2 regions of the Marinoscillum luteum genome follow, and region 1 is predicted to be linked to the other one. Evidence: riboswitches for the same ligand, from Rfam matches in the RefSeq annotation. Region 1 holds a riboswitch; the other holds the start of a gene.
What was found. Region 1 has a riboswitch for thiamine pyrophosphate ahead of ACHKAR_RS14140 (class I SAM-dependent methyltransferase). Riboswitches for the same ligand answer to the same signal wherever they lie in the genome.
Positions count from the first base shown of each region.

Region 2: another riboswitch for thiamine pyrophosphate. It lies ahead of ACHKAR_RS17020 (TonB-dependent receptor); the one in region 1 lies ahead of ACHKAR_RS14140 (class I SAM-dependent methyltransferase).

Region 1 is NZ_JBIPKE010000018.1:101,609-117,739, reverse strand. Features, by position in the region: gene ACHKAR_RS14175 (helix-turn-helix domain-containing protein) at 1-1,181, opposite strand, end outside; gene aceB (malate synthase A) at 1,288-2,901, shown strand; gene aceA (isocitrate lyase) at 2,909-4,180, shown strand; gene ACHKAR_RS14160 (aldo/keto reductase) at 4,230-5,207, opposite strand; gene ACHKAR_RS14155 (Trm112 family protein) at 5,230-5,499, opposite strand; gene ACHKAR_RS14150 (thiamine phosphate synthase) at 5,496-6,104, opposite strand; gene ACHKAR_RS14145 (AIR synthase-related protein) at 6,101-7,162, opposite strand; gene ACHKAR_RS14140 (class I SAM-dependent methyltransferase) at 7,159-7,866, opposite strand; TPP riboswitch at 7,954-8,049, opposite strand; gene acs (acetate--CoA ligase) at 8,104-10,053, opposite strand; gene ACHKAR_RS14130 (hypothetical protein) at 10,316-10,711, shown strand; gene ACHKAR_RS14125 (hybrid sensor histidine kinase/response regulator) at 10,711-13,044, shown strand; gene ACHKAR_RS14120 (sodium:solute symporter family protein) at 13,051-14,736, opposite strand; gene ACHKAR_RS14115 (DUF4212 domain-containing protein) at 14,744-15,001, opposite strand; gene ACHKAR_RS14110 (ZIP family metal transporter) at 15,083-15,796, opposite strand; gene ACHKAR_RS14105 (FAD:protein FMN transferase) at 15,931-16,131, opposite strand, start outside.
Region 2 is NZ_JBIPKE010000019.1:458,975-475,105, reverse strand. Features, by position in the region: gene glmS (glutamine--fructose-6-phosphate transaminase (isomerizing)) at 1-1,788, opposite strand, end outside; gene ACHKAR_RS17080 (undecaprenyl-phosphate glucose phosphotransferase) at 2,140-3,525, shown strand; gene ACHKAR_RS17075 (MraY family glycosyltransferase) at 3,632-4,735, shown strand; gene pheS (phenylalanine--tRNA ligase subunit alpha) at 4,776-5,789, shown strand; gene ACHKAR_RS17065 (AAA family ATPase) at 5,802-6,767, opposite strand; gene ACHKAR_RS17060 (peptidylprolyl isomerase) at 6,783-8,135, opposite strand; gene ACHKAR_RS17055 (peptidyl-prolyl cis-trans isomerase) at 8,089-8,943, opposite strand; gene ACHKAR_RS17050 (ATP-binding protein) at 8,940-9,356, opposite strand; gene ACHKAR_RS17045 (STAS domain-containing protein) at 9,346-9,687, opposite strand; gene ACHKAR_RS17040 (GAF domain-containing SpoIIE family protein phosphatase) at 9,693-11,738, opposite strand; gene guaB (IMP dehydrogenase) at 11,835-13,304, opposite strand; gene pnuC (nicotinamide riboside transporter PnuC) at 13,392-13,991, shown strand; gene ACHKAR_RS17025 (AAA family ATPase) at 13,988-14,506, shown strand; TPP riboswitch at 14,523-14,633, shown strand; gene ACHKAR_RS17020 (TonB-dependent receptor) at 14,682-16,131, shown strand, end outside.

The DNA.
Region 1 (16,131 bases):
CCCGCCAGGTATTTGATGTCCGGATCAGATTCTCGTGCTTTATATAGATCCCGAATAACATCCAATGAAATCCATCGTCGACAATAATGTTCGTTCAGCTCATTGCCATGCGGGTTATGAAGGCGCGTGAGGTGCAGCTCTTTGGTCAAAGTAAAATAATCCGATCCTTTCCCCACAAATCGCAGGAAGAACAAATTCTCGTAACCAAACACCGCAGGAAGGATATTGGTGAGGCGCTGCATAATCATCTCGGGGGTCACATCGTACTTATCCAAAAAACCCAGCAGCACCTTCGGATCCCATACTTTCATATCGCCCACCGCCCTGATGTCCCTTACGACCTCCTCCTGTGGCATCATGAGTGCCGCTGAAAAATAGGAAGCCCTGTAATTGTTAAGAATCTCCTCAAACGTATGGTCACCATAAGGTGGTGTGCTCATTGGCCTGTTCTTTACCTTAGTCCACTGAAAGGCAATTTCACGACCCAGAAGAAAATTCATCTGACCGGAGTTGAGCCCCCGGTTGATATGTAGCAGGCGTTGTTTTTCATCATACAGAGAGCGCACGTTGCGCAAGGAAGGGTATTTCTGGAGTTCATCCATCCCCATGCGAACACCTATTTCCAGTAAAATACCCGTTAGCAGCTTTTCATTGAAAGGAATATCCTTGAGCTCCGGAAATTCCAGATGAAGCTCCTCTACGGCCTCTTCCAAATCGGCAAAGTAATTCTGATGCAGCTCCTGATAGGATCGGAGGGCTGCATAATAGAAACTTTCCTGCTTCAGCTCAAAATTGCGAGACACCTGGAGCACAGTATTGACGAAAGCATTGATCTTCTCGGGATCATAAGAAATGATTTCAACCAGCTTCTGAGGATTCAGGCCAAACTGCTCCAGAGGGAAGGCTTTAAAAAAATCGGATTGAATCAGGTTCACAATGGGTTCGAGTTTCCTCGGCACCTTCAGCGATACCAACTCATCATAGCTTACGCCGAGGGCTTTAGCCAGAATCATGATTTTATCTCCTTTGGGGTATTTCTTTCCATTTTCAATCTCACTCAGGTAAGACAGTGACAGGCCGGTCTTCTCACGCAGTTCCTGATAGGATATCCCTTTTTCATTTCGGATTTCCTTGAGTTTGAGACCGAAAATGAGCTTGAATTCAAATATCTCTTTGGGCATTCGCCAAAAATAATTCAAAAAAAGCGAAATAAAAGTATTAGCGAAATTTCGCTATTTAATATATTTCGCTATATTTGATCATGTTTAATCAGATAATCATCTTATTATGATCACAGAAGCACACATCCCGGAAACCCAAACACCCCTGGGAATCCAGATAAAAGGAGCCACACCGGCCCCTTACATGGAGATCCTCACTCCTGAGGCACTCGAGTTCTTACAGGCACTCCACGTGCGTTTCAATGAGCGACGCAAGAAGCTCCTTAGAGATAGGGTCATTCGTCAGGAAGCTTTTGATGCAGGGGTCATGCCCAATTTCCTACCTGAAACCCAGGATATCAGAGAGTCAGACTGGACAGTGGCACCCATCCCTGAAGACATCTGGGACCGACGTGTGGAGATCACCGGCCCGGTAGATCGTAAAATGGTCATCAATGCCCTGAACTCTGGTGCCAAGGTATTCATGGCAGACTTTGAGGATAGCAATGCGCCCTATTGGTCCACCAACATGGAAGGTCAGATCAATCTCCGGGACGCCATTCGCAGAGAGATTGAATTCGTAAACCCCAACGGGAAAACTTACCAGCTCAACAAAGAAACGGCCACCTTATTCGTGCGCCCCAGAGGCTGGCACCTTGAGGAAAAGCACCTCCAGATAGATGAGCAACCCGCTAGCGGAGCGCTGGTAGACTTTGGACTCTACTTTTTTCATAATGTACGAGAACTGATCAAAAGGGGATCTGGTCCATATTTCTATCTGCCTAAGCTGGAGAGCCATCTGGAAGCACGCCTTTGGAATGAAGTATTTGTGTTCGCACAAAACTATCTCGGCATTCCCCAGGGCACCATCAAAGCCACTGTATTGATAGAAACGCTCCCTGCAGCCTTTGAACTTCATGAAATCCTGCACGAATTGCAGCATCATTCTGCCGGATTGAATTGCGGTCGTTGGGATTACATTTTTTCCTACATCAAAAAATTCAGAAACAATCGCCATAAAATTTTGCCGAACAGAGATCAGGTCAATATGACGGTGCCTTTTATGAAAGCCTATTCTGACCTGGTGATCCAGACCTGCCACAAGCGCGGGGCCCATGCCATGGGCGGAATGGCCGCACAGATTCCGATCAAAGACGATCCGGAAGCCAATACTGCCGCCCTGGAAAAAGTACGCCTGGACAAACTCAGGGAAGTCATGAACGGACATGATGGCACCTGGGTGGCCCATCCGGGACTGGTGTCGGTGGCTAAAGAGGTCTTTGACCGGCACATGCCCTGGCCCAATCAGTTTCACAACCTGCGCCGCGATGTGGATGTGACTGCTAAGGATCTGGTGCAAACCCCCACCGGTACCATCACCGAGGAGGGAATACGCACCAACATCAACGTGGGAATTCTCTACGTGGAAAGCTGGCTCAGGGGAGTCGGTGCAGCAGCGCTGTACCACCTGATGGAGGATGCCGCCACTGCGGAGATTTCACGCTCCCAGCTCTGGCAGTGGATTCACCGCCACTGCTATACCGTGAGTGGAGTAGCCATCACTGTGGATCTGTATGAAAAACTCAAGCGAGAGGAATTGGTGAAGATAAAAGCAATGCTGGGAGAAGAGACTTATCACTCCGGCCGATTTGAAGAAGCCATAGAGATCTTCGACCGCCTCGTGAAGAATAACACCCTTGAAGAATTTTTAACTATTAACGCCTATACCTATTTAAACTAAGATGATCATGAAAACCGAAAGAATCCAAAAAATCCAAAAAGACTGGGACGAGAACCCCAGGTGGAAAAACATCCATCGCCCATATACCGCGGAAGAAGTGGTCAACTTACAGGGATCTGTCCCAATAGAGCATTCCATCGCCAGAATTACGGCCGAAAAACTATGGAAAAAGCTGAATGACAAACCCTTTGTGGCCGGGCTGGGCGCCCTCACCGGCAACCAAGCGGTACAGGAAATTGCCGCTGGCCTGGAAGCCATCTACCTCAGTGGATGGCAGGTGGCTGCGGACGCTAACCTCGCCGGAGCCATGTACCCCGATCAGTCACTCTACCCGGCTGACTCTGTTCCCAGTGTCGTTAAGCGCATCAACAATGCCCTACTCCGAAGAGATCAGATCGAAAACCTGACTGGTGACAGCAGCATTGACTGGCTCGCGCCCATCGTTGCGGACGCAGAAGCCGGATTCGGAGGAAACCTGAACGCCTTTGAGCTGATGAAAGCCATGATAGAAGCCGGAGCTGCGGGTGTCCACTTCGAAGATCAACTGAGCTCAGCCAAGAAGTGTGGCCATCTGGGCGGAAAGGTACTCGTACCCACGCAGGAGGCCATTGACAAGCTGGTAGCAGCTCGCCTGGCCGCAGATGTGATGAACACACCAACGCTGTTGATTGCCAGGACGGATGCAGATGCCGCCACGCTTATTACTTCTGACATTGACAAGCGTGACCACCGGTTCCTGACAGGAGGTCGCACCAATGAGGGTTTCTTTGAGGTGACCAATGGAGTAGAAGCCGGAATTGCCAGAGGACTGGCTTACGCGCCCTACTCAGACCTCCTATGGATGGAAACATCCAACCCGGATTTGGGTCTGGCCAGAGAATTTGCGCAAGCCATCAAAGCGGAGTTTCCTGATCAGATGCTGGCTTACAATTGCTCACCATCGTTCAACTGGGCAGCACACCTGACTAAATCCGAGATGTTTACCTTCAGGGAAAATCTTGCGGAAATGGGATACAAGTTTCAGTTTATCACGCTGGCAGGATTCCACGCACTCAACACTTCCATGTTTGAGCTCTCCAAAGCTTACAAGGAGCGTGGTATGGCCGGGTATTCCGAGCTTCAGGAGCGGGAGTTTGCGCTGCTGGATTCAGGTTTCAAAGCCGTGAAACATCAAGCCTTTGTGGGTACGGGTTATTTTGACGCCATTCAGAATACCGTACAGCAAGGAAGGGCTTCCACCGTAGCCATGGAGGGAAGCACTGAAGTGGAGCAATTTTAAAATAATGTGTTCCTGAGTTTGTAAAAACCGGCCCTCTGGGTCGGTTTTTCTAGTTCCACGCCAGGCTGGCTCGCTCAGCCCAATAATGATCTGGCTTCACCTTCAGGCCATCCAATACCCTGATGTCTTGCTGGGAGAGTTTGATTTCAGAACCCCTAACATTGGAAATGAGATGTGCCGGAACAGCCGCACCACTCAGCACCACTGACACAAATGGCTTGCTCAGGACGTAAGCCAATGCAACGGCATCCTCGGTAACCTGATAGCTCTGGGCCATATCTGTGAGGGTCTTTAAATAAGCCCCGGTATTCCTGCTTGTCAACCGGCCATTGGCCAGTCCCTCTTTGATGATCACTCCCAATCCCCGATCAAAGGCCTTTTGCAAGGTCTCGCCAGCAGACTGCTCCAAACAATTATAGGTGGCCTGCACTGAGCCAAAAAGTGGCTTTTCTCCAACTTTCACCGCAAGGGCTTTCTCCAACACCACACTTTGCTGAACGCCGCTCAGAGAAAGTCCGATCAAATAACCCATCTCACGAATTTCCTCCAGGCGCTGCAGTACCGCCCTTTTCTCCAACACACCACTCTCCAGGGTGGCTGAGTGAATCTGATAAATTTTCAGCGCGGTGCCCAAACGCTGCTCGCTCTCCGGCCATTGCAGATTCAAACGCTCCAGTGTATGCTCCTTCACTTCATGCTTATCTGCCTGCACAGACCAGTCCGCGGTGTAGTAGTATCCCCATTTTGAACCGACCACCACCTCTTCCCGAGGGTGGGCCATAAGCCATGTGCTCAGGAAAGTTTCCGCCTTTCCATAAGATTGAGCAGCATCAAAATAATTAATCCCCTGGGCTCTGGCCAGGGAAAGCATCGCATGTGTTTGAGCTTCCATTTTAGATGGATCATACTCATTTCCAAGGTCTTCATGGTGACCCAGGTTGATATAGCCGGGCCTGCCCAGCGCCGCGAGGCCTAGCCCTGTACATGATACACTGCACCCTGATTCTCCGAACATTCTGTACTCCATATGTTCGAAGCTAAAAAAAACACTACGATTCTACCTTCTCGGTGAGCCGGAAATTGGTGACTTCTCCCTTTTCCAGTCCCCATCTCTCCAGTATCGGAGTTTCCAGGGCCGGCTCACGGTATTCATCAGGCGACATGATCGGGATACCATGTACAATGGGATAATACCTGCCACAGGAGGTGCAGGTCATGAGCCCTTCGAGTATCTCCTGACTGCCTTCCTTGATGACTTTTATTTCCAGATCGCTCTTATCAAAAGGGCAACACAATTTCTTGAAAAATGCTTTCTTCATGGTTTTGATATGATTTGATTAAACTTTAAGGTCGTGTCAAGCGGATTTTCTGCTTTCCACAATGCGGATATCAGGGCAACTCCTGACACTCCAATCGATGCTATTTCTCCGGCGTTTTCAAGGTTGATCCCTCCGGATGCGAATACCGAACCATCAAAATGCTGACAGGCCTCCCGCACGACATCTGGGGATACCAGCGCACAGGTATCCACCGATGAGGAGGGATACATCGCACAAAAACTGATATAGTCTACCCCTTTTTTTCTGAGGGTCACCCAGTCGGCATGTGCACCCACTGTAAGACCAATTATCTTTTTGAAAGTGCATTCCGGGCTCGGTAAATCCTCCTCCCTGTCGAAATGGACACCCTGAATGCCCGGTAGGGAGGCCAGCTCCAGATTGTTATTGATCAGAATAGGTACCTGACCACACACCGCTTGCAACCTGTATAGAAACTCGTGACGATCCTGATCCGGATGCCAGTGATCCCACACCTGGATGGCACCTATGCCTCCACTCAGAATATGGAGTAATCTGTTTTCCAGGGCGTCAAACCCCTCAGCAGGATCCAGCACTAAATAAACTCCCTTTAGCTTCGGCTTCATTTCCATCCGCGATTTAGAGCGTCTAAAAAAGCCGCCCAATAAGGATCAACACCCGGGGGAGTCAATGGACTGAGTACTTCTCCAGCCAGCCATCTGCCGGCCTTTTCCTCCGTAACTACCCCAATTTTAACCGCCTGGTGGCCGTCCTGATGCAACTGATTAATAATCCCGGACACCCGCCCCGGAGCTACCGCCAGAAGCAACGCACCTGCACCTACACTACAAAGGGGATCAATACCAAAGGCCCCACAAATACTGTCCTGAGCGTACCCCCGGGGAATGGCTGCTACATCCACCTGCACTCCACACCCTGCAGCCGTCATCATTTCCCATATGGCTCCCATCACACCTCCTTCTGTGATGTCATGAATCGCCCGCACACCCTCCGAGTGAATCCCGACAGAGATAGCTGACATGGCGGCATCTACCGCTGATGATGCATAGAAGAGTGCCTGACCAGCCTCTAATACCTCCTTGCCACATTTATTCAGTACTGTTTCGGGAAAGCTAAGGGCCAGGATGGCGGTACTGATAATGGCTGGCTCTTTCACCAGAATGAGGCTATCGCCAGGACGAGCCATCCGACTCAACAAAACCTCTTCCGAGGGCATAGTACTCATCATGGTCACTCCTCCTGAAATGGTGATATTTTGTCCAGTGATCCTTCCCGTATGCCCTCCAGTAATGGCCACTCCCAGCTGATCACAATAAGTACTGATGTGGTTCCAATAGGAGTGAAACTCAGCCGCTGTGAGGGTTTCCGGTAAGTTGAGACAAAACTGAGCGTACTGAGGCAAACACCCTGCTGTGGCCAGATCTGATGCCACCAAATGAACCGTCAACCATGCCGATTCCTGCAACCCGAGCGTTGGAATTAAAGTGGCAGGGTCAGTAGCCGTGACGAGTGACTGCCCCCCATGAAGCGCTATGACACTTACATCCACACCATATTGAGGGCCGCTTACCACCTCCTGTCTCACAGCCCCGGTGGATGGGAAAACGTGACTTTTGAGAAAATCCTCCTGGATTTTGCCCGTATCCGGAAATCCTGAAATCATGGTTGATTCCTTTTGACATAAACACCAAAAAAATCACCTACTGGCACATGCCATTCCTGTACGGGAAACCACTTGGGCAATCCTGTACACTGCCATTCTACCGTATAATCTTCCCCTTGGAGTGCTATATCAATCACTTTGAGCAATGATTTTGGAGTGTAAAAATTGGCTGTTACATAAAAAGGATTCTTACCAACCATCTGCTGCATCCTGCGGCGCACATATTTGGGCGTATTTCGGTTCATCATCCCGAATACTATCCCGTGCTTGCCTACACGTGCTGCCTCCCTAATCACCTTCACCGGGTCTTTATAGTATTCAAAAGTGGTAATGAAGGCCACCGCATCGAAGGTGTTGTCACGAAAGGGCATGTGATGAGAGTCTGCCAGCACCAGGTCACCTCCGAAGAGCTGTCTGCCCTGAGCCAGCATGAAGGGACTCAAATCACCACCGGTAGCCTCTATCCCAATCTCGTGCCACCACCTGGTGAATCGTGTGGTCCCACATCCAAACTCGAGAAGTGTCTTCACCCTGGGGTCCTTTTGAAGCCGATCCGCAATAATTTTTTTCTGAAAAATCTCAGCACGCTTATACCGCCCCTCGTACCAGAGCTCATAGGTATCGGTGTGTTCGCGGTTGAAAAACCACTCTTTTCTGCCCTGCCAATTGGTCAGGTTCTGTTTTACTAACTCATCAAAAGCCATCTCATCATTTTTAAAAAATGGAATAAAAAAAACCGTACCGTCCAGGCATGCGTGGACAATACGGTTTATACTAATGACTTTATAATCTTACTACGAGTCAACCGATATTCCTACGCTGGCATTACCCAGATCAGGTTCAACGGGTATCATCTCAGCCGAATAACGGCACCCCGTGGTTACTTCAAATCTATATGCTAAAACCAGAACCAAAAAGGAATCCGGCTCCTTTCCATCAATTTATTTACTTGCTCCTTTGACAATGGCCTCTACCACCTCAGGATTGAGCAGGGTGGAAGTGTCACCTAACTGATCTGCTTCTCCTGAAGCTACCTTTCTGAGAATCCTGCGCATGATTTTACCAGAGCGGGTTTTAGGCAGTCCGGGAACTATCTGCACCTTATCAGGCTTGGCAATTGGCCCGATAATCTTGCTCACGGTTTCCCTGATTTCATTTTTCAAACTCTCTTCTGAGCGGCCTTCCATGTCACAGATCACGTAGGCATAAATCCCCTGACCTTTCACATCATGAGGGTAGCCCACCACAGCGGACTCGATCACCTTAGGATGCTCATTGATGGCATTTTCTACTTCGGCAGTACCCATTCTGTGACCGGACACATTGATCACATCATCCACACGACCCAGGATTCTCAAATAGCCATCATGGTCCCTCTTGGCTCCATCTCCTGTAAAGTAAAGTCCCTTGTAAGTGGAAAAATAGGTCTGTTTGCATCGATCATGATCCCCATAGGTTGTTCTGATCATACCGGGCCATGGAAACTTGATACATAGGTTTCCCTCCACATTGTTTCCATGAAGCTCCTTTCCCTCGGTATCAACAATGATTGGCTGCACCCCAGGCAGTGGCAATGAGGCATGCGCGGGTTTGTTGGGGGTCACACCAGCGATGGGCGCTATCATGATACCTCCGGTTTCCGTTTGCCACCAGGTGTCTACCAAGGGGCAGTTTCCTTTACCCACATGATCGTGGTACCAGTGCCAGGCCTCCTCATTGATAGGCTCCCCTACGGATCCTATCACCTTCAGAGTGTCCATCTTGTACGGCTCCAGCGGCTCCAACCCGTAGGCCTGCAGCGCACGAATGGCCGTAGGCGCTGTATAAAACTGGTTGACCTTGTGCTTATCGATGACCTCCCAAAAACGACCAACATGCGGATAGGTAGGTACTCCTTCGAACATGAGTGTGGTAGCACCAGCCAACAACGGGCCATATACGATGTAAGAATGCCCGGTGATCCACCCGACATCTGCTGTACACCAGTATACATCACCCACATTATACTGAAACACATTCACAAAAGAGTAATAGGTATAGACCATGTAGCCACCACAGGTGTGCACCACCCCTTTGGGCTTACCTGTGGATCCGGAGGTATAAAGGATAAAGAGCATATCCTCTGCGTCCATTTCCTCTGCCGGGCAATCCAGGGGCTGGCCCTTGATGGCATCATCCCACCAAATATCCCGTCCCTCCTTCATGGTCACCTCGGTACCTGTTCTTTTGAATACAATCACTTTCTCCACTGAGGTAGACTTTTCCAGGGCCTCATCCACCACACTTTTTACTCCTATGCTCTTGGCTCCTCTGTAGTTTCCATCTGAGGTCAGCACCATTTTAGCCTCACAGTCGTTGATTCGATCTGCTACAGCTGTGGAGGAAAATCCGGCAAACACTACTGAGTGTACCGCCCCGATCCGGGCACACGCGAGCATAGCCACAGCAGCCTCAGGCACCATGGGCATATAGATAATCACCCGATCACCCTTTTGCACTCCCTGTGCCTTGAGAGCATTGGCAAACTGGCAAACCTGATGATAGAGCTCCCTATAGGTAAGGGTGACGACCTCATCTCCCGGCTCATTGGGTTCCCAGATGATGGCCGGCCTATCCCCCATGATGAACAAATGACGATCGAGGATATTTTCTGTGATGTTCATTTTCCCATCTACAAACCAGTTGACATCTGGCCCATCAAAATCCCACTTCAATACCTTTGACCATGGCTTCTTCCAATGAAAAGACTCTGCCACTCTCCCCCAAAACTCTTCGGGCTGGAGAACGCTTTTCTGATATTCATGGATATAACCGCTCAGGGTTTGAATCTTGTGACTCATGTGTTTTGAATTTTTATGTTTTTGATAATTTAACGTTAGATAGGCCTTCAAATATCATGGATATCACTTACAATTCCTATGTGAAATTCCCAATTTGACAATGCTCCATCAGGTCCACCCCAAAGCAAAGGCCAAATATTTTACCGGCATTTACTTAACGGCCAAAAGAATATTCCATTCGTCGCTATTCATCCTTGGTGAGAGGTTACTTCATTCATAGTCGTATCAAGGACAGGCCGAAAACAATCGTGCAATATGGTCATGCGTATTATCCATCCAATGACTATATTTATGAAACTGACCAAATCCAGACATGAAGACCAACAAGCTCCTAATTGCCACTCTGGCGTTATTCGCCGTAAATGTACCCGCTTACAGTATGGATGGAATGTCCTCTAGTAGTTTCAATATCACACTTGGACTTCTGGAACTCCCATTCCTGATCATGGCTGTTGTTTTTAGTTTCCTCAATGCAAAAAACCTCAAGGGAGGAAAATTTGGGACAGGAATGACCTACCTGGCCTGGGGATTTCTGGTGATGGCCGTGGGTCACCTTCACATGCAGATCGACTATCACTTTGGGTTTAACTTATTTAACACCCTGCTGGGTGAAAGTGGTGGTCTTATCGCCTGGTTTATTGCACTTATTCTCACATGGGGACTTTCCGGGTGGGGGTTTTATCAGATTTGGAAGGTAAGTAAATCCTGATGTTTAAGTCCCTTTACAAAAGATTGAGTTCCCGACCCCATGGGAACCTCTTGCGTGAAGAGCACAACCGTTTTATCGAATACATTAAATCCTTTGAAGCGCAAGGGATTTGGAACGAAAACCTGGACAATAGGATCAAAAGCCTGGCCAAGGAAAGCTTTGACAGTCAGCTTAACAGATCCGCAGGACTCTATCTCCTTTTCGAACATTCCTTTATTTACAAACAAAAAAATCCATCCAAATATCAAACTCAGCTGAGAAGAGAGATGCGGGGCCGGTTTCCCAATTTGGTGGACACGTTGTTTTTCAGAATCATCTTTAGTTCAGTCAATAATCAGGAGCGTGACCTGGCTTATCTGATTGTGGATCTGGTATGGTCCAAATACACCGATATGGTGGGCAACTCCAAAAACGAGCTCCTCAAAAACTACAAGTATCAGGTGGATAAAGCTGCGGAGCAGTTGAAATTTAACCAGCTCAACAGAAGTGAATTCAGGAGTACGGTAAAGTACGAAGTGTCCAGGCTTTATGAGTACCTCTGCCTCTCCATGGGCCAGGCCAAAATATCAGAGTGGCTCCAGGAGGCTTATCAGCTATTGGCAGACAATTATCAGTTTCTTGATGGCTTTTCACTCCTAATTGGCATTCTTCCCGAGCCCCTCCTGAATGAGCAGCAGCTGAGCCAGCTGAGCCGGGAGCAAATTCACGGTGTACTGCTGGAAAAAACCGAAAAGCTGGAAGAAACCAACCAGAAACTTCAGATACAAATCGCCGAGCGGGAGAAGATTCAGCGGGAGCTGGCTCAGAGTGCTGAAAGGCTCTACACTGTAGTGGAAAATGCCATGGACGCAGTGGTTCTGCTGGATGCTTCCGGGAGGATTACCTTTTGGAACAATCAGGCTGAGACCATTTTTGGATGGTCAAGTGAGGAGATCATTGGCAAGAAATTCTCGGAGCACATTGTACCGCCAGACCGAAAAGAGATCCTGGACAGAGGGTTGGATTTCTTTCTTAAAGGACAAAAAATGCCCACCATCAACCGAAGATTTGAGTTGGTGGGGCTTTCAAAAGAGGGGAAGCTCATTGACCTGGAGCTATCCATTGGTGCCAATCAGATTGGTGATGAGGTTATTTTCACGTCTTTTATCAGAGACATCTCAGACCGAAAGCGCTACGAAAAGCAACTCATGGATGCCCGGGACAAAGCGCAAAAGGCTTCTCAAACCAAGGCAGAATTCCTCTCAACCATGAGTCATGAGATACGCACCCCTATGAACGGCCTGTATGGTACCATTGAGTACTTACTGTCAGAGAATCCAAGGGAAGATCAGCGGGAATCTCTGAAAATGATGAAACACTCTGCCAAGGGCTTGTTGGTGATATTGAATGACATCCTTGATCTTTCCAAACTGGAAGAAGGCCATGTGGAATTTGATCAGCGTGACTTCTCCATCCAGGAACTGTGCAACCGAACCATCTCCACGTTTATGCAAATGGCAGACGAGAAAGGAATCAACCTGACTCTGAACCTCCATCAACCCATACCCGGGCTCATAGGAGACCCCGTGCGCATTGGCCAGATCCTGAATAACCTCATTAGCAATGCCATTAAATTTACGGATGAGGGCTCAGTAGAACTAAGTGTGGAGTGTCTGGGGACGTCCAATGACTCAGTCAATGTGCAGTTCAAGGTTATTGACACGGGAACAGGTATTGCGCAGGCCGATCAGGAACGCATTTTCCACCGCTTTACGCAGATTGACAACTATGGAAAGACTCATCTGCGGACGGGAACAGGACTTGGATTGTCCATTTGTCAAAAACTCCTACAACTTCAGGGAAGTGACCTTCAAGTAGACAGCTCCCCCGGAAAGGGGTCCAGCTTCTTTTTCAAGCTCTCGTTTCCCAAATCGACCCAGAGAATTGCGCAGCATCCCACACCGGATGACCAAAAAAGAGACCTCTCTGGTGTCAGGGTTCTTCTGGCTGAAGACAACCAGATCAACCAGATCGTCGCCAAAAGATTCCTGGTGAAGTGGAACTGTGAAGTAGACATTGCTGATAATGGATTGATCGCCCTGGACTTACTGGCAGTTAACCAATATGATGTGATTCTGATGGATTTGCAAATGCCGGAAATGGATGGGTTTGAGGCTTCCAGAGCCATCCGAAACCACAAGGATTCTCACATGAAACGAATCCCCATCATAGCGCTAACAGCGGACGTATTTCCCGAGGTGAAAGAAAAAGCCTTGCAATCGGGTATGAATGACTTTATGTCCAAGCCTTTCGACTCTGAAAAGCTCTACTTCACCATCGCCTCGAACCTATAACCCATACTAATGATGAGTGGCTCCTCCGGCCCCTCTTGGGTACCTGATTTGCTCCACCATCTCCTGCACATCGGCTGGGGGCGCAGGGTAAAACCTGGAAATCCCGAATGAAACGGCAAAGTTGACCAGCATGGCCATGGTGCCAAAACCTTCCGGAGAGATTCCAAACCACCAGTCTGCCTGAGTGCCTCCTCCAAATCCATCAAATTTGAACTTGATCATGTAAAACAGCATCAGTAAGATGCCGACTACCATACCAGCGATAGCACCCTCCTTATTCATTCGCTTATCGAAAATGCCCAAAATAATCGCAGGGAAGAACGACGCTGCTGCCAGCCCGAAAGCCAGTGCCACCACCGCCGCTACAAACCCGGGCGGGTTAATGCCGAAATATCCAGCCACCAATACGGCACCCAGTGCCCCTACCCGTGCCCAAATCAATTCCTCCTTATCAGAAAGGTTAGGTTTTAATTGCTTTTTGATCAGGTCATGTGAAATACTGGCTGAAATCACCAGCAGTAAACCTGCGGCCGTAGACAGAGCTGCGGCCAGTCCTCCCGCTGCCACCAGAGCGATCACCCAGTTGGGCAAATTGGCTATTTCAGGATTGGCCAGCACCATGATGTCACGATCTATCGTAAGTTCATTCTTCTCTCCAGCCACGTATTGAATCTTCCCGTCTCCATTTTTATCCTCAAAAGCGATAAGACCAGTAGACTCCCAATTAGAAAACCACTGAGGTACCTGCTCATATTCCTGATTGGAAACCGTCTCAATGAGGTTGGTCCGAGCGAAAGCCGCTATGGCAGGAGCAGTGGTATATAGAATGGCAATGAAAATCAGCGCCCATCCGGCTGAAAGACGCGCATCCCTCACCTTCGGAACCGTAAAGAACCTGACGATCACATGGGGCAGACCTGCCGTACCTACCATCAGGGCAAATGTGATGGCAAAAACATCTATCATGGACTTGGTACCGCCGGTGTACTCTGCAAAACCCAGCTCCTTGTGAAGGTTGTCCAGCTTATCCAGCAGATAAGTACCATCCGCTACCTGGCTCCCAAAGCCCAACTGCGGAATATAATTTCCTGTGAGCTGAAAACTGATGAAAATAGCCGGCACCATAAACGCAAAAATCAGAACACAGAACTGAGCCACCTGCGTATAAGTCACCCCTTTCATTCCGCCAAGGACCGCATAAAAGAAGACAATGCCCATGCCTATATATACACCTACATTCACCGGCACCTCCAGAAAGCGTGAAAACACCACGCCCACACCGCGCATCTGACCTGCCACATAGGTGAACGACACGATGATGGCGCAAATCACCGCCACCGTACGGGCCACATTAGAATAATACCGATCTCCTATGAAATCAGGTACTGTAAACTTTCCGAATTTCCTAAGGTACGGAGCCAGAAGCAGCGCCAATAAGACATACCCACCTGTCCAGCCCATAAGGTATACCGAGCCATCATAGCCCATAAAAGAAATGAGTCCGGCCATGCTGATAAATGAAGCCGCAGACATCCAGTCTGCTGCCGTAGCCATACCATTGGCCAGGGGAGAAACGCCACCTCCAGCCACATAAAAATCATTAGTAGAAGCTGCCCGGGCCCATATGGCAATCCCTATATAAAGTGCGAAAGTGAATCCTACGATGAGGAAAGTCCAGCTTTGTACATCCATGAAGATCCTACTTTTCGTCTACATCAAATTCCTTGTCCAGCTTGTTCATCAAGCGGACATACACAAAGATCAGAATCACAAACGCATAGATGGATCCTTGCTGGGCAAACCAAAAGCCCAACTTGAAGCCTGCAAACTGAATTTCGTTGAGTAGGTCCACCAGCAGGATGCCGGCGCCAAACGAGACTGCAAACCAAATAGTCAGGAGAATTAGCAAATACCTGACGTTTCTGCGCCAGTACCGCTTCATTGTATTTTCACTCATGGTTGGATTAGTTACTTAACCTTGAAAGATATATGATTTTACCTTCCTGAAAAGAATTAATCCTAACTCAAAATGATTTTTTCATAGAAAATATTCTGTCGCAATGGCCGTAAACGCCCCAAACAGACTTATCAGAAACTTTTTGAGCCCAAAGTGATGATTGGGGCTGCTTTCCACAAAAATGGTAGTGGAAATATGCAGGAAACTACCAGACACAAAGGCAAAAAGCAGAAGAAGCACCTCTGGAGAAAGATTGAGCACCTGGTCGCTCATGAGAAATCCAACCGGTGAGGAGATGCTAAAGATGAGGAGTATACCCCACAGTCGCCCATCGAATCCCTTACTTGTCCGAAGAGTAGTCACCAGAGCAAATGCCGCTGGCATCTTGTGAAGGACAATTCCCACGAGTAGAGAATACGACTCATGCCGCTCATGAAATGGAGAATCGTGGGTAAGCAGTGCTCCCTCCAGAAAGGAGTGAATCACCAAAGCGATCAACAGACCAAACTTGGACGTTCCGGTGATCTCATCATGAGCATGCGTATGTCCGTGCTCAATACCAGAAGTAAAATATTCCAGCAGCTGCTGAAAGAAAAAACCAAAGAGGATGTATAAACCAACCTCCAGTGGGTCTTCTGACAATGAGAAGACTTCAGGAAGAATGTGTATAATGGTGACGGAGAAGAGAAAAGACCCTGCGAAGATGAGCGGGTACCGGATACTTTGGGTGTGATGACCAAAAAATTTAGAAGAAACACCCCCCAGTACGGCGGATAAGAACAAAATAAGAATCATTAAAACCATCGATCGGCGATATTATAGCGGTGAAGCATTTCCCTGCGCGGGCGCTGCAACTTCATAGAACGGATAATGCAATTCCTTTCAAGAAAATTCACCTGGAGCTGAACTTTTATTAATTTTTATTACAATCATTGAATGTTGTTGCGTTCTATTCGGGATTGCAGCCCCGAAGACACAAAACTTTTCAATTTACCCTCATCATCCTGATAAATCAAAAATGCCTCCAACTCTGTGGTGGATAAAATCTCTTTTGCTCCCTCTACACCCAACACCATGAACGCCGTGGCGTAGGCATCTGCCGTCATACAGTCCTCAGCAAATACAGAGGC
Region 2 (16,131 bases), on a different contig from region 1:
CTTGAGTGCAATATGATATGAAAGTAACTGAAGTGGAATAACTGAGAGCAATGGAGTAACTACATAGTGTGATTTTGGTATTTCAATGCTATAATCTGCCATCGAAGAAGCCAATATATCACCTTCGGTAACTATAGCAATTACTTTACCTTTTCTGGATTTAACTTCCTGAATATTGGAAACAATCTTTTCATAGGAGTCATCTTGGGTTGCTATGAAAACGACCGGCATGTCTTCATCAATCAATGCAATGGGCCCATGCTTCATTTCAGCAGCGGGGTATCCTTCAGCGTGGATATAGGAGATTTCTTTGAGCTTAAGTGCACCTTCCAGTGCAACAGGGAAATTGTTGCCCCTGCCCAAGTAAAGGAAATTTTGAGCGTCTTTGTAAATTTCTGCTAAGGCTTCTATTTGGTCATTGTTTTTGAGAGCGGTAGCTACTTTTTTGGGAATTTGATTTAATTCTGAAATTAAGAGTTGAAATTGAGATTGGGAGATAGTTCCTCTCAGGAGGCCCATTTTAATGGCAATCATAGATAAAACAGTTACCTGAGCCGTGAAGGCTTTTGTTGAAGCAACACCAATTTCAGGACCCGCATGTAGGTAAGCACCTTCATGAGTTTCTCTGGCTATTGAAGAACCTACAACATTAACCACTCCGAAAACGATGGCCCCTTTAGATTTAGCCAACTCTATTGCAGCCAAGGTGTCAGCGGTTTCCCCGGATTGAGAAATGGCTATAAAGACGTCTCCCTCGTTTATGATTGGATTTCTGTACCTGAATTCAGAAGCGTACTCCACCTCCACTGGGATCCTACATATATCTTCAAATAGATACTCAGCTACTAAACCAGCATGCCAGGAGGTTCCACAACCAAGCAACGTTATTTTTTTGGCATGAATAAGCGACTGGCTATATTCATTTATTCCACCAAGCACTAATTCGCCTTTTTCCAAAACAAGCCGCCCCCGCATACAATTGGCAATCGATTCCGGCTGTTCGAAAACTTCTTTTTGCATGAAGTGATCATATCCACCTTTTTCTATGGCCTCTAGTTCCATATCGATGGTTTGAATACGAGGGTCTTGAACGGCATTGTCCAGATTCTTGATGGTGTAACTCTCGGATGAAATGATTGCTATCTCAGACTCTTTAAGGTAAATAACCTCATTGGTGTATTCAACAATGGGGGTTGCATCTGATGCTATGAAATATTCACCTTGATTGATGCCTATTACCATTGGACTACCTTTCCGTGCCGCAAACAGATAGTCTGGCTCAGTGTTAGAAAGCATAACAACTGCGTAAGCACCAATTACTCTTTTAAGGGCGAGCCTAAAGGCCTCCTCGGTTGATAGGTTTTCTGATTCTCTTATAAAATGAATGAAATTTACAAGTACTTCTGTATCAGTTTGACTTGCGAATTCATACCCGTGGATCTCCAATTCTTTTTTTAATGAACCATAATTTTCTATGATTCCATTATGAATGATAGCTAAACTTCCATCCTGAGATAAGTGGGGATGTGCATTTTTGTCATTAGGTTCACCGTGAGTTGCCCAGCGTGTATGCCCAATCCCAACGCCATGGTCAAAAGAGAATTGATCCTCCAATATCTTGTTTTCAAGCTCAGAAACTTTACCCTGCTTCTTACAACATACCAATTTCCCATATTCAAACCCAGCTATTCCAGCACTATCATAGCCTCTATATTCTAACCGTTTTAGACCTTTAAGAATTACTTCAATAGAGTCTTGGGATCCTTTATAAGCAACAATGCCACACATATCAGTCTATTTTTGTATTAACCTTTATCAAATGCTCGGCAAAAGTAATTAATGTGTCCATCATGGAGTGTGCATTTCATAGCTATACTTACCATGCTCATCTTTGACTCAAAAGGATTATTGTATGAGAATTTGAAATTCCTTTTTTAGTTGTGATGTTAAGCAGTATTTCTTTAGGCGGTAGAAGGAACAAAATGATTGTTCGAAGCTAAGGGCGTTGGGTTGGATGCCCAAAATATCACTTTCTGACGGTATCCGATAAGTATATGCTGATGTGGATAAATCACTTTGGTAAAATTTTGCTACCACTTCTGTAATAATATTTATATTTGCCGTTCATATTTTTAAAATATGTCAGAGCATCGTTTTTCCAAATATTTCCCTGTTCTTTTTTTACTCGCGGATCTGGCTTGTCTGAATCTGGGTATATTTTCGGCTAACTACGAGCGGTTTGGAGGATTACTCTATACCAATGAGAGCTATCTGACCCTACAGGTGGTATTGAACCTTGCCTGGTTGATGATTTTCTTCTCTACCAAGCTTCATGAAATCAGTCGTGAATTTCGGCTGATAGATCACCTCAATAAGGTTTTGACAGGGCTGGTGATCAATCTTTCTGTGGTTTTTGCCCTGTGGTTTGTAGCCAAACCTTTTTATTATTCTCGACAGCATCTGTTCATTACCTACCTGGTTTTCACCCTACTGCTGATTTTCTGGAGATCAGTTTGGCATTATTTTATTCGCTATTACAGAAGGAAGGGATATAACCTAAGGAATGTGGTGATTGTGGGTTATGGAGAGCTCGCTACTGATCTAGAACGTTACTTTCGCTATAATCCCGGGATAGGTTATAAGTTTTTGGGTTATTTTGATAACAATCCAGAGGAGGCCCGTGGAAGATATTTAGGGATGGTCAATGAGGTGAAGAGTTATGTTGGGAAGCATTCCGTGGACGTTATTTTTTGCTGTTTGCCTAGGTTGTATGACAAAGAGATCAAGAAACTGATTGATTTTGCGGAGAATAATCTGATCAAAATAAAAATCATCTCGCAGTTTAGCCGATTGGGAAATAAGAGCCTGAGTATCCAGAAGTATGGCGATATTCCTGTCATTAATGTGGGGGCAATTCCACTTGACAGTATGGCCAATCAGGTTATAAAGCGTGCCTTCGATATTATTTTCAGCTCATTGGTGATGATATTTATCTTTTCATGGCTCATTCCTATCATCTCTTTGCTGATTAAAATGGAGTCTCCGGGTCCGGTGTTTTTCAAACAACACAGAAACGGAAGGGACAATCACCCATTCTTGTGCTGGAAATTCAGAACGATGGTGGTGAACAATGAAGCTGACTCTAAGCAAGCCACCAAAAATGATCCCAGAATCACCAAGATTGGGGCTATTTTGAGAAAGACGAGTATTGACGAGCTTCCCCAGTTTATCAATGTCTTTTTGGGAGATATGTCTGTGGTGGGACCAAGGCCTCACCCTATCAAGCTCAATGAGCAATTTCAACCTAAGATCGATCGCTTTATCCAGCGTCATGCGGTGAAGCCTGGCATTACCGGATTGGCTCAGGCCAAAGGCTTCAGAGGGGAGACCTCCGTATTTAGTGATATGAGTGGCCGGGTCCGTTTGGATCGGTTTTATGTGAAAAACTGGTCTCTTGTGCTGGACTTTAAAATTATTTTACTCACTGTGATCTCCATTATGAAGGGCAGTGAGAACGCCTACTAAACGTTAGTATTAACAGCCCCAACTAGTTTATTTCTTACTTTATCGAAATAAGAATATTAAATCTATTTATTTTTATACTTTAGATGCTAGGTTTAAAGCTGGTTAAATGTCTATCATCATTTCTATTATCGCCGCCTTCATTGTCACCTTTATCCTGCTACCCATCATTATTAAGGTAAGCAGGTCTGTGGATTTGTTAGATGCACCTGACAGAAGAAAGATTCACAGGGTATCCACTCCCGCGCTTGGGGGTATTGGGATATTCGTGGGCTTTATGGTCGCTGTTTTCATGGCCGTTCCTTTGGCTGAATTGGCAACTCTCAAGTTTTTCTTATTTGGACTGATCATCATATTCTTTATGGGAATCCGGGATGATATCTCGAGTCTCATGGCTAAGCACAAGCTTTTGGCACAGGTATTTGCGGCCTTTTTGGTTGTCTACTTTTCGGACATACGGCTCACAGGCTTTTATGGCATGTTTGGAATAGGGGAGATGCCAGAATGGTTTAGCATTCCGTTTACAATTTTTGTATTAGTTGGGCTGACCAATAGCTTTAATCTCATAGATGGTATTGACGGTCTGGCGGGTACCATTGGTATACTGATATTATCCTTTTTCGGGTGGGTGTTTCTTACTGGAGGGTACTATGCATATTCTGTACTCTGCCTTTCTGTGGTAGGGTCATTGTTTGCTTTCCTGCTCTACAACTGGAATCCATCTCGCGTGTTTATGGGCGATACAGGCTCCATGATTCTTGGTTTTATTATTTCATCACTGGCTATCTTGTTTATCAACGTAGCTCCAGGGATGACCCTTGGGTACTTTGAAATTACTTCCAGCGTATCGGTTTGCATTGCAGCATTGATTCTTCCCATATTTGATACAGTGCGTGTTTTTACCATTCGCTTTAGCAACGGAAAGAATCCTTTGGATCCAGATCGGAATCACCTACATCATGGATTACTAAAGCTAGGCTTGAATCACGCTCAGGCTACAATCTTTCTCGGGTTGTTCAATTTACTAATTCTGTCAATGGCTCTGCTGCTCGACCCTTATTTGGGAAATGGCTCGCTTATGCTGATCATTACCGCCATGTGTGTGGGAGTGACTATGACATTGGGTTACAAACTCAAACGAAAGGGGCATCTTGGTAAGATTACTCCGGTGGCCACTAAATCATCTGATCTTTATATTTCTAAGTCTGCTTAAGAAGCTTCTGTTTATTATTTTTGCCCGATAGCTAGAAAAGATGAAAGAGAAGATCGGGACATATATAGAGGCCATAGACAAAGCCATTGCCAAAAATAAGGAAGAGCTCGAACAATTCAGGTTGAGATTTATCAGCCGGAAAGGTGTATTGACTGAGCTTTTTGAAGAGTTTAAGAAAGTCCCGAATGAGCAAAAAAGGGAGATCGGCGGGGAGCTGAATGTACTCAAGCAGAAGGCTCAGGAGAAATTTCAGGAGCTAATCGATCACGTAAATGGCGCCTCCATGAGTGATGCCGGTGCACAAGACCTGGACGTGACGCTGCCCCCTATAGTGGAAGAGGGCTCTGTACATCCCCTTTCCAAAGTTAAAAACAGGATCATCCAAATCTTTGAGCGGCAAGGGTTCAGTGTCAAAGAAGGGCCTGAAATCGAGGACGACTTTCATAATTTCACGGCACTCAACTTTCCCGAAAACCATCCTGCGCGCGAAATGCAGGACACTTATTTTATCTCAAAGAACCCGGATGTTTTGCTAAGGACCCACACGTCCAATGTGCAAATCAGGCTAATGGAGCAAGGTAAGCCCCCATTCCGGTCTATCATGCCGGGCAGGGTGTTTCGAAATGAAGCCATTTCAGCACGTGCCCATTGCTTTTTCAATCAGGTGGAAGGCCTGTATGTAGACAAGGACGTGTCTTTTAAAGATTTGAAACAGACGCTTTATCATTTTGCCAAGGAGCTGTTTGGAGAAGATACTCAGATTCGTTTTCGGCCTTCATTTTTCCCTTTTACAGAACCCAGTGCGGAGATCGACATTAGCTGTTTCATCTGCAAGGGCGATGGCTGCAAAATCTGTAAGCACACAGGTTGGGTGGAAATTGGTGGTTCCGGAATGGTAGATCCCAATGTACTGGAAAGCTGTGGTATAGATCCGAAGGAGTATAGCGGATTTGCTTTCGGTATGGGTATTGAGCGAATCACCATGCTGAAGTATCAGATTGATGATATCAGACTCTTTTCAGAAAATGACCTTAGGTTTTTGAAGCAGTTTTAGGGAATTACTTGCTTATAACAGCTGATCAATAATGGTTTCCTCGGTTTTGCCTTCAGCTTCGGCTTTGAAGTTTTTTACGATTCTGTGAACGAGGACTGGCTTAGCGACTTCCCGCACGTCTTCGATATCTGGTGAGTATTTTCCTTTGAGGAGCGCATTGCATTTGGCTGCCAGGATTAAAAACTGACTGGCCCGAGGCCCTGCTCCCCATTCCAGGTACTCATTGCTAATTGGGTCTGCATTTTCAGTAAATGGCCTGGTCTTATGGACCAGATTGACCACATATTCAAAGACATTATCAGCTACAGGTACTTTTCTCACAAGTTTCTGAAACTTAATAATTTGCTCCTTAGTGAGAATTTCACCTGCAGCATAGTCGTCACCCGAAGTAGTTTGCTTGATAATACTCAACTCCTCCTGAAGTGATGGGTAATTGAGCTTGATCATAAACATGAAGCGGTCCAGCTGGGCTTCAGGGAGCGGGTAAGTACCTTCCTGCTCAATGGGGTTTTGCGTGGCCAGCACGAAAAACGGCTTGTCAAGTATGTAGTTATTACCTCCGGTAGTTACCGCGCCTTCCTGCATGGCTTCCAGTAGTGCAGACTGGGTCTTAGGAGGTGTTCTGTTAATCTCATCTGCCAGGATGACATTGGAGAAAATAGGTCCCTTGATGAAGCGGAAATTACGCTCCTGATCTAAAGTTTCGGCGCCTAGTACATCAGAGGGCATAAGGTCAGGAGTAAATTGAATCCTGCTGAAATTAAGCCCAAGAGACTGAGCCATGGTATGAACCAGGAGGGTTTTCGCCAGGCCGGGAACACCCACCAGCAGTGCATGTCCGCCACAGAAAATGGAAGTGATGAGCAATCTGACCACTTCTTTTTGACCGATTACTACTTTACCGATTTCTTGTTCCAGTTTCTGATAAGCGGCATGTAACTCATTCGCCACTTCTACTTCATTCTCCATTTCAGACATATTCAGACTTTTCGGTTATTGTTCCAGTAGGTTACAGTGATCAAATTCTGGATCGATATCAATGTAAACTTCATCCCTGGCATCATCAAACCATTCGGATAAAATTTTATTTCTTTTATTATTGAGGGTAGCTGCTGCTATTTTTTGATAGTCATCTTTCAGGTTGGCCTGATGAGGGGCCAATCTATTCTTATAATAAAGAATCCTGAACGCGGTGGAGCCATCTGGTTGCTGAAATTCCAGTGGTTTGGTGATGCTCCCGATCTTCATGGTATCCAATGTGAAAAATATGGTAGGGTCCAATTGCTCTACTGAGACCCTGTTGGACTCATTATCATCCAGAAGAAAGCCACCATTGGATGAGGTGAGCTGATCATCAGAGTATTCCTTAGCTGCCGCCTGAAATGTAATGCTGTCATTCACAATGGCGGTTCTGAGACTGTCCAGATAAGTCCGGGCCTTGATCACATCCTCAGACGAAGGTTTGGGAGAGATGAGTATGTGCCGTGTTTTGAACGTATTACCACGTTTTTGCTGGAGTTCTATCAGGTGATAACCAAACTGAGTTTCTATGGGCATAGAAAGCTCGCCTTCCTTCAAAGTCATGGCTGTAGCCTCAAACTCGGGAGCCAAATCTCCCCGCTTGTAAAAGGGGAGCTCCCCACCTCTGGCTGCTGAGCCCGGATCTTCAGAATATTGCCTCGCCAAAGCAGCAAAAGACTCTCCCTGGAGAACCCTTCCCCGGATTTCATACATGAGCTTCTTTACATCTTCCTTCTGCTTGGTACCAGCTTTGGGTTGCTTTACGATCTGCCCTACTGTCACCTCGGTGGAGAAGAATGGAAGGCTATCCTGAGGGATTTTGCCAAAGAATCGCTTCACCTCTGCCGGCGACACCTTCAGATCAGCAGTAATCTCTTGCTGCATCCGCTGGATGACCATTTGTTCCTTGATGTCGTCAAAAAGATCCGCTTCTATCTGATCCATTGACTTCTTATAGTAGGCCTCTATTTCCTCCCGGGAGCCTATCTGAGAGATCATGTACTCCATTCTCCTGCCGAGGTTGCTTCGTACCTCTTCATCGGCTACCTCCACAGAGTCTATTTCGGCTTTGGCTACCAGCATTTTGTTCACCACCAGCTGTTCCAGTATGTTGCATTTGGCAGTGCTTCCTCTGAACTCTCCACGAGACAAGTAATCCAAATAAGCCTTTTCCAGGTCAGATTTGAGGATGATGTAATTGTCCACTTTAGCAATAATCTTATCTACCACCACGCCCTCTGTTTGGGCATTGGTAATAAGAGGTAAGATGAGAGCGATGCTAATCGCGATATATTTCAAACAGATGTTGTTCCTTTGATTCATCATAAATTTTTTCTTCTAGCTCCTTCTTCAGCGCAATTTTCCTCTTATTGATGATTATGTTTTTAATGTCTTCTCTGATAAACTCTAACGGTGAAATCTCATCTGAAATTTTAAAATCGAAGATATTTAGAAAATAGATGTATTCCTCATTTGTCGTTTCGGAGTACTTGTTTTTCGAAAGAAACTGGTTTTTGTTTTCCAGCGTTTCCAGCGGAGTTCCCAGGATGAGTTCATCGAAAATAATCCAGGTAGTATCCTCCAGGTATGATTTAGTGGCAAATTGAGAAACGTATGATTTCAGGTCTTCCAGATTTCCTTCGGGATGTGCCCGGAAGTTACGCCGAAACTGTGCAAGGTTGGGTGCGTTTTTGGGAACTTGCGCAAAGATGCATTTCACGATGTTTTGCTTGAGTAAAAAATTATCGGCTTTGCCGTTGTAGTAGTTGGTGACCTGCTCGGTGCTTACCTCCCGGTCCAGGTTTTGTGTGATGTATTTTTTCTCGAAAGAATGAACCATGAGGGCATAGCGATAATCCAACACTTTACGCTCGATTTCTGCCTCGTTGAAATCTACCGCTTGGGAAGATCGTGAAATCATCAGCTGCTTCTTGATCCAGTCTTCTATGTATTTCTCCGCCAGCTTGGTGCTGTCATCAGAGGAAATATTGGCGGGAAAAAGTCCATCCAGATCGGAAGGGTAGAGGTAGCTCTCCATGCTCCTGGCAATGGGCGCTTCGGTGGCTGTTTCTTTCGGTTTGAAAAACTCGCATCCGTAGGAAAATGCCAAAATTATGATCCAGCCATATTTCATTCACTCAGCTTTTTAGTCAGCTTGCAAATATTGTAATTCTTCTCGGTAGAGAACTCTATTTTGTCCATTATTCTCTTGACCAGCATCAGCCCTACGCCACCTTTCCTTCTGGAAGAGACGATCTCATCCAGCGAGGGTTCGGCATAAGTGCTCAGATTGAAGCTGATCCCCTGGTCTCTGATGACAAAAGTGACTTGCTCTGCTGGCTGAAAATCAACGTAGACTTCAATGGTTTGTGTAGGATTACAATGATTGGAGTGAATGATCAGGTTGGCACAGATTTCATCCACAGCAAGTACGAGCTTGTGTGCTTCCACTTCTTTGATGGCCTGACGATGTAGGATGTCAGCAACAAACTGTCTGATCTTGGCAAGATTCTGCTTGCTACACGATATGGTCAGCTTATTTTCCATTCAAAAGCGCCTGGGCTTCTTCCTTGTTATTGGTAATATTCATCAAATGCTGTAGCCCCAGAATGTCAAAAACCTCTCTGACTTTTTCCTGAAGACCGAAAATAACCAATTTGATGTCATTGGTCTTGAGCTCCTCCAGATAGGAAATAAACACCCCCAACCCGGCGGAAGAGATGTACTCTAGCTTGCTGAGGTTGATCAGTATTTTAGTATAGTTTTCAGCTGCCGATTTCAAGGCATTGTCCAGTTCTATCGATGAGCTGGCATCCACTTCTCCCCTGACCTCTATGAGTTGGTAATCCGACTCAGCCTGTATGTTTATTTCTACCATAGTTATTATTTAAACCTGACGATGGTCAGTGTATAATCATCGTCCAATTTGTTTCCATTCAAAAATTTCAGCAGATCGTTAATGAGCATATCTTTCAGTTTACTCAAAGGCGCATTAATGTGGTTTTGCAGTGAGGATTTCAGGCCATCCGCGCCATATTGCTTCTTGTATTCATTTTTAGCTTCTGAAATACCATCTGTATACAGGAGCAATAAGTCACCTGGCTGGTAGTTTATGGTTTCTTCTTGAACGTATTCGTTGTACTGCGAGTTTCTCAGGATACCCAGTCCCAGTCCTTCTTTCTCTAAAAGGGTGATATTTCCGGTTGAAGCTGAATAATACATGGCCGGGCAGTGCCCCGCTCTTGCATAGCAGAATTTTTTTTCCCGGGTGTTGATCACGAAGTAAATGGCGGTAATGAAGGAGTTTTTCTCCAGGCAACGGCCTATGGCGGAGTTGGCTTTGGTGATAAATTCCTTTGGGGTACTTACATCCTGGGCCAGGCTGTGAAAAATACCCCTCATCTGAGCCATATTGAACGCAGCGGACGTGCCTTTGCCAGACACATCACCGATGATCAGGTTAAAGATGTCCTTAGAAGGCTCAATAATATCATAATAGTCTCCCCCCACTTCATCGGCAGCCATGCTATAGGCTTCTATTTCAAAACAGTCGTTGCGTTCGAGTACCGAAGGCAACAGGCTCTTTTGCACACTTTTAGCAATCTTCAATTGCTCCTTGTAACGCTCATTGTCAAGTGCCTCCCTGATGAGGTGGAAGTTTTCAATAGAAATGCTGGCCTGATTTACAAACGTGGTGATGATGTCCACCATCTCCCGGTTGAAGGCGTCACCTACCTCCTGCAGTAAAGCCAGAGAACCTATTTGTTCGTTTTGTACCATGACCGGCACGGCGATGATGGATTTGAAGTCAGGATGATTGAGGGTGCCAATGACCTTGCTGGGGGCAAATTCATTGGAGACCTGCTGACTCAGTATTTTTTTGATAAAGTCCTGTCGCACACTCTGCTTAATATCTTTCACAGTGAGGGTAGTGACGCCACGGGTGAGCAGGATGGGCTCTTCTCCACTGATCTCCAGCCAGGCCGCATCCGCAAATACGGCACTCATAGAGCTCTCCAACAGGATGTCGTAGGTCTGCTCGGCACTTTGCCCTGCCGGTATGGATTGGCTCAGCTTTTGAAAGTCAATAGCCTCCTGGAGCTTCCGCTCAAAAACAGAAGAAGTGGGTAGGTTGAAGAGGGTAACCAGGATGGAAATGCCCGCATACAAAATGATGAAGATAAACAGCGAAACGAAGTAGGCCCGATCCAGCAGATCCAGATTGAGGGCGCCGGTCTCCGAAAAATTCATCAGGTTCAGCAGGAAATGGTACAGATAGATGCCTGAGAGAATAATGAAAAGAATGCTTTTCCACTTCTGTTTGAAATTGAGGTAGGCAATCCACTTGAGGTTAAAAGCAAGGATAATGCCCAGGCCACCTAAAAAGATCAGTGCCGTATTGAAGTTGACGCTGAGAAATTTGTTGCCAAAGAGATCAAAGATCAGGCTTCCCAGCAAGGCATACTCGAAGAATCCCCAGAGCTGAATGAGGTTTTTGGATTTTTGGTAAAGAATTAGTCGTTTCCAAACCACAAATGTGGACACCAGATAGACGACCACTAACCCGACCAGGATGTTGTAGAGGAAATTTACCGTGAATGGATTTTCACTGATGGTGCTGTTACCGAAAATATAGAAAAACAGCCGGATGAAAAGCGAGCCGATGGTGGTGACCAGGCCAGTAATGAACACCCGCCACAACAGATCGATGAAGTTGATGCTATCGGCTTTGGTGATGGTGTACCGATAGTAAGACAGGGTGGAAAGCACCAGGGTCGTCAGGAAAATCTGCGGCAAAATGGCCGACAAGTCTACATTCAGCTGGTACTGGTCTACAAAAAGGAGGTAGAGATCAAAAAATGTAAACAGTAGCCATGACAGGATGCCTGCTAAAAAGCTAAGTCGTATTTTGAGTTTTTCGGAGAGCATCGGCGTGCCGCAAAAATACGGGGGTGACCCTTAATAAAAAAGCCATCCATATAATGTATGGACGGCTTTCACTTTTTTTAACGAATTCTCGAAGCTCTATCTCCTGCTATAGTTAGGAGCTTCTCTGGTAATGGTGATGTCATGCGGGTGGCTTTCTGCCACTCCGGCTGCAGAGATCTTCACAAACTTAGCATTGTGTAACTGCTCAATAGTCCCGGCCCCACAGTAGCCCATACCTGCTTTCAGGCCTCCGGTAAGCTGATAGAGCACTTCGGAGACCATACCTTTGTAAGGCACCCGGCCTACTATGCCTTCTGGTACCAGTTTTTTGATGTCGTCCTCCGCATCCTGAAAATATCGGTCTTTCGAGCCGTCCTCCATGGCTTCCACTGAGCCCATTCCACGGTAAGTTTTGAATTTTCGTCCCTCGTAGATGATCATCTCCCCTGGAGCTTCTTCGGTTCCTGCTAAAAGAGAGCCAATCATCACACTGCTGGCTCCGCCAGCAAGGGCCTTCACCAGGTCGCCGGAGAAACGTATACCTCCATCGGCTATGATGGGCAGGTCTTTTCCTTTCAGGGCTTTGGCAGCCTCATACACAGCTGATAACTGTGGTACGCCTACGCCCGCTACCACACGGGTGGTACAGATACTTCCAGGACCTACACCTACCTTCACTGCATCAGCTCCGGCAGCGGCCAGCGCCTCTGCGGCTTCATAAGTCGCGATGTTGCCCACGATGAGTTCCAGATCCGGAAAAGCTTTCTTGACGTTTTTAGCTGCGTCAATTACGCCTTTGGAGTGACCGTGAGCAGTGTCTATGCTCACCACGTCCACACCCGCATTCACCAGTGCTTTGATCCGATCTACCATGTCTGGAGTCACACCCACAGCTGCGCCTACTCTCAGTCGGCCGTATTCGTCCTTGCAGGCATTAGGGCGGTCTTTGTTTTTCAGGATATCCTTGTAGGTGATAAGCCCTGTGAGTTTGCCGTCTTTATCGATGATCGGCAACTTTTCTATCTTATATTCTTGCAGAATCTGCTCGGCCTCCTTCAGACCCACTTCCACTTCTGCTGTGACGAGATTTTCGGTGGTCATGATCTCCCGGATCGGGCGCTTCATGTTTTTCTGAAACCTCAAATCACGGTTGGTAATGATCCCGATCAATTTCTTATTTTGGTCGATGACAGGTATTCCTCCAATTTTATTTTCGCGCATGATCTTTTCTGCATCTCCGGCCACACTATCGTGAGAGAGGGTGATGGGATCGAGAATCATTCCACTTTGAGACCGCTTCACTTTGCGCACCTGCGCGGCTTGCTGGTCGGCAGGCATGTTCTTATGAATAAAACCCAGACCGCCTTCCAGCGCCATAGCAATAGCCAGCTCAGCTTCGGTCACTGTATCCATAGCAGCGGACACAAGTGGGATATTCAGCCTAATATTGCGGGTAATTCTGGTGGAAGTGTCGGTATCTCTGGGGAGGATTTCAGAGTAACCTGGAAGGAGAAGCACATCATCATAGGTTAGTGCTTCAAAGAGGAATTTATCGTCGAGATTCATGCAAACAATATTTGTTATTATTTGCCGGGCAAAATTAACTGGTCTTATAGAGATTGCGAAACTTAATGTGATTTATAATTTACAGGCATGAATGAATTCTTCTCGCAGCTACTGGAACAGATGTATCAGACTACATGGCTGGAAGCTGTAGCGGTGTTTTTTGGGTTGTTGAGTGTGTGGTATTCCAAGCAGGAAAATATTTTGGTGTACCCCACCGGTATCGTGTCCGTGCTGATTTATATCTACCTCACACTTGAATATAAGCTCTATGCCGATATGGGTATTAATGGATATTATTTTGTGATGAGTGTGTATGGCTGGTATCATTGGACCGATAGCGAGAATAAGCCGCAGATTCCTATTACAAGTAATAACAAAAAGCAAAATGTGATCAGTATTTTGTTCTTCATTGTGTCTTTCATTGTGATCAGGACCGTTTTGGTTTACTTCACCGATAGCGATGTGCCCAACTGGGATTCCATTACCTCATCATTTGCCCTGGTAGGTATGTGGCTGATGGCCGAAAAGAAAATTGAGAACTGGATTGCCTGGATCATTGCAGATATTATTTCGGTGCCGCTTTACTTGTATAAAGGATTGCCATTTACAGCTTTTCAGTTTTTTGTGTTTACAGTACTGGCCACCTGGGGGTATTTTTCATGGAGAAAAACGTTGCTTAAGTCATGATCAGAAAGATAGCGATAATTGGTCCCGAGTCTACCGGGAAAAGTGAGTTGTGCCAGCATCTGGCACGGATTTACGATACCGAATGGGTGCCAGAGTACGCTCGTTTTTATCTGGACAGACTAGAGGGAGAATACCAAAAAGAGGATCTTCTGCATATAGCGCAGGGCCAGATGGCCTGGGAAGATGATAAGGCCGAGCAGGCCAGTGGGTATCTTTTTTGTGATACCAACCTCATTGTGATGAAGGTCTGGAGTGAGCACAAGTATGGTGAAGCCGACCCCTGGATACTGGAGGAGTTGGAGAGGCGCCAGTACGATTTTTACCTGCTGGGTAATATAGACTTGATTTGGCGGCCTGATCCGCAGCGTGAGCACCCCAAGCTGAGAAAGCACTTTTTTGATGTATACGAAACCTACCTGAAGGAGCATGACCTGCCGTATGCCATTGTATCAGGGATCGAAGACATCAGGGTCAAATGTGCTCAGGATTTAATCGAGGATTTCTTCAACAAATAGTTTTGGCCTAAGTTTGCGGCTACAAAAGGGGTGCCTTACGGATTCTAAAAGAGTCTATCGGGCTGAGATCATACCCAAATAACCTGATCCGGATAATGCCGGCGTAGGGAAGTATGATAAACCAGTAGGGAAGTTCCCCGCTTTCCGTATGGTTAAATGTTAACAACAATTTAAAATGAAAGTTTTTTGGATGTCAATGCTGGCAATGACCGCTGTATTCAGTGCGTTTGGTCAGTTCACTGTGGATGGCAAGGTGGTCACCGAAGCGGGTGAATCTTTGCCCGGAGCCAACGTATGGCTGAACCAGTCTAAGTATGCCACCTCTACAGATTGGGATGGTTTTTTTATGTTGAGCAAGGTGCCAGCGGGTACTTTTGAGTTGAGTGTTTCTTTTGTGGGCTACGAAACCTACACGAAAGTATTGGAGGTGAATCAAAACGTTTCTCTGGAGATTTCGCTGAATGAGAATGTGATTAAAGGCGAGGAGGTTTTTGTTTACGCAACCCGGGCCAATGAGAAAACACCCACCACTTTTTCAAACATTTCTAACAAGGAGATAGAGGGACGAAACATGGGCCAGGACCTGCCTTTTATCCTACAACATACGCCCTCTATGGTGGTGACCTCCGATGCAGGAAATGGTGTAGGCTATACAGGGATCAGGATCCGGGGGAGCGACCCCACACGAATCAACGTGACCGTAAATGGTGTGCCGATCAATGATTCGGAATCGCATGGTACGTTTTGGGTAAACATGCCGGACATGGCCTCTTCTGTCAACAACATTCAGATTCAGCGTGGGGTGGGTACGTCCACCAATGGTGCGGCAGCCTTCGGTGCTTCCGTAAACCTGCAAACGGACATGCCTTCTCAGGAGGCTTACGCCAAAGTGGACAATAGTTTTGGGTCATTCAATACCTGGAAACACACGGTAGAAATGAATACCGGTCTGATTAACAAAAAATGGGCTTTTCAGGGGCGATTGTCACAGATATCCTCTGACGGATACCTGGATCGTGCATCGGCCGATCTGAAGTCTTACTACCTGTCTGGCGGGTACTATGGAGATAAGACTACCGTGAAAGCTGTGGTTTTTGCAGGCAAGGAAGTGACTTATCAGGCCTGGTGGGGTACTCCTGAGGCCCGGCTGAACAATGACGTGGACGGGATGATGGAGGTCATTGCCAACAATGGACTCTCCGACGAACAGGCGGATAATCTGCTCAACTCAGGACGCACCTACAACTACTATCAGTATGACAATGAAGTGGACAACTATCAGCAAGACCACTATCAGCTCCATTTAAGTCATGTTTTCAATCCTAATTTCAATGTGAACGGAGCCCTGCACTATACCTACGGACGTGGGTACTATGAGCAGTACAGAGCGGATGATGACCTGGCGGACTACGCGTTGCCGGAGGTAGTGATTGGCGACAGCACCATCACATCCACAGACCTGATTCGTCGCAGATGGCTGGACAACGACTTTTATGGATTCACCTTTTCAGCTAACTACACTAAGGAGAAATGGGATTTGTCTTTTGGAGGTGCCTGGAACAAATATGATGGGGATCATTTTGGTGAAATCATCTGGGCACAATATGCCAGTACCAGTGCCATTC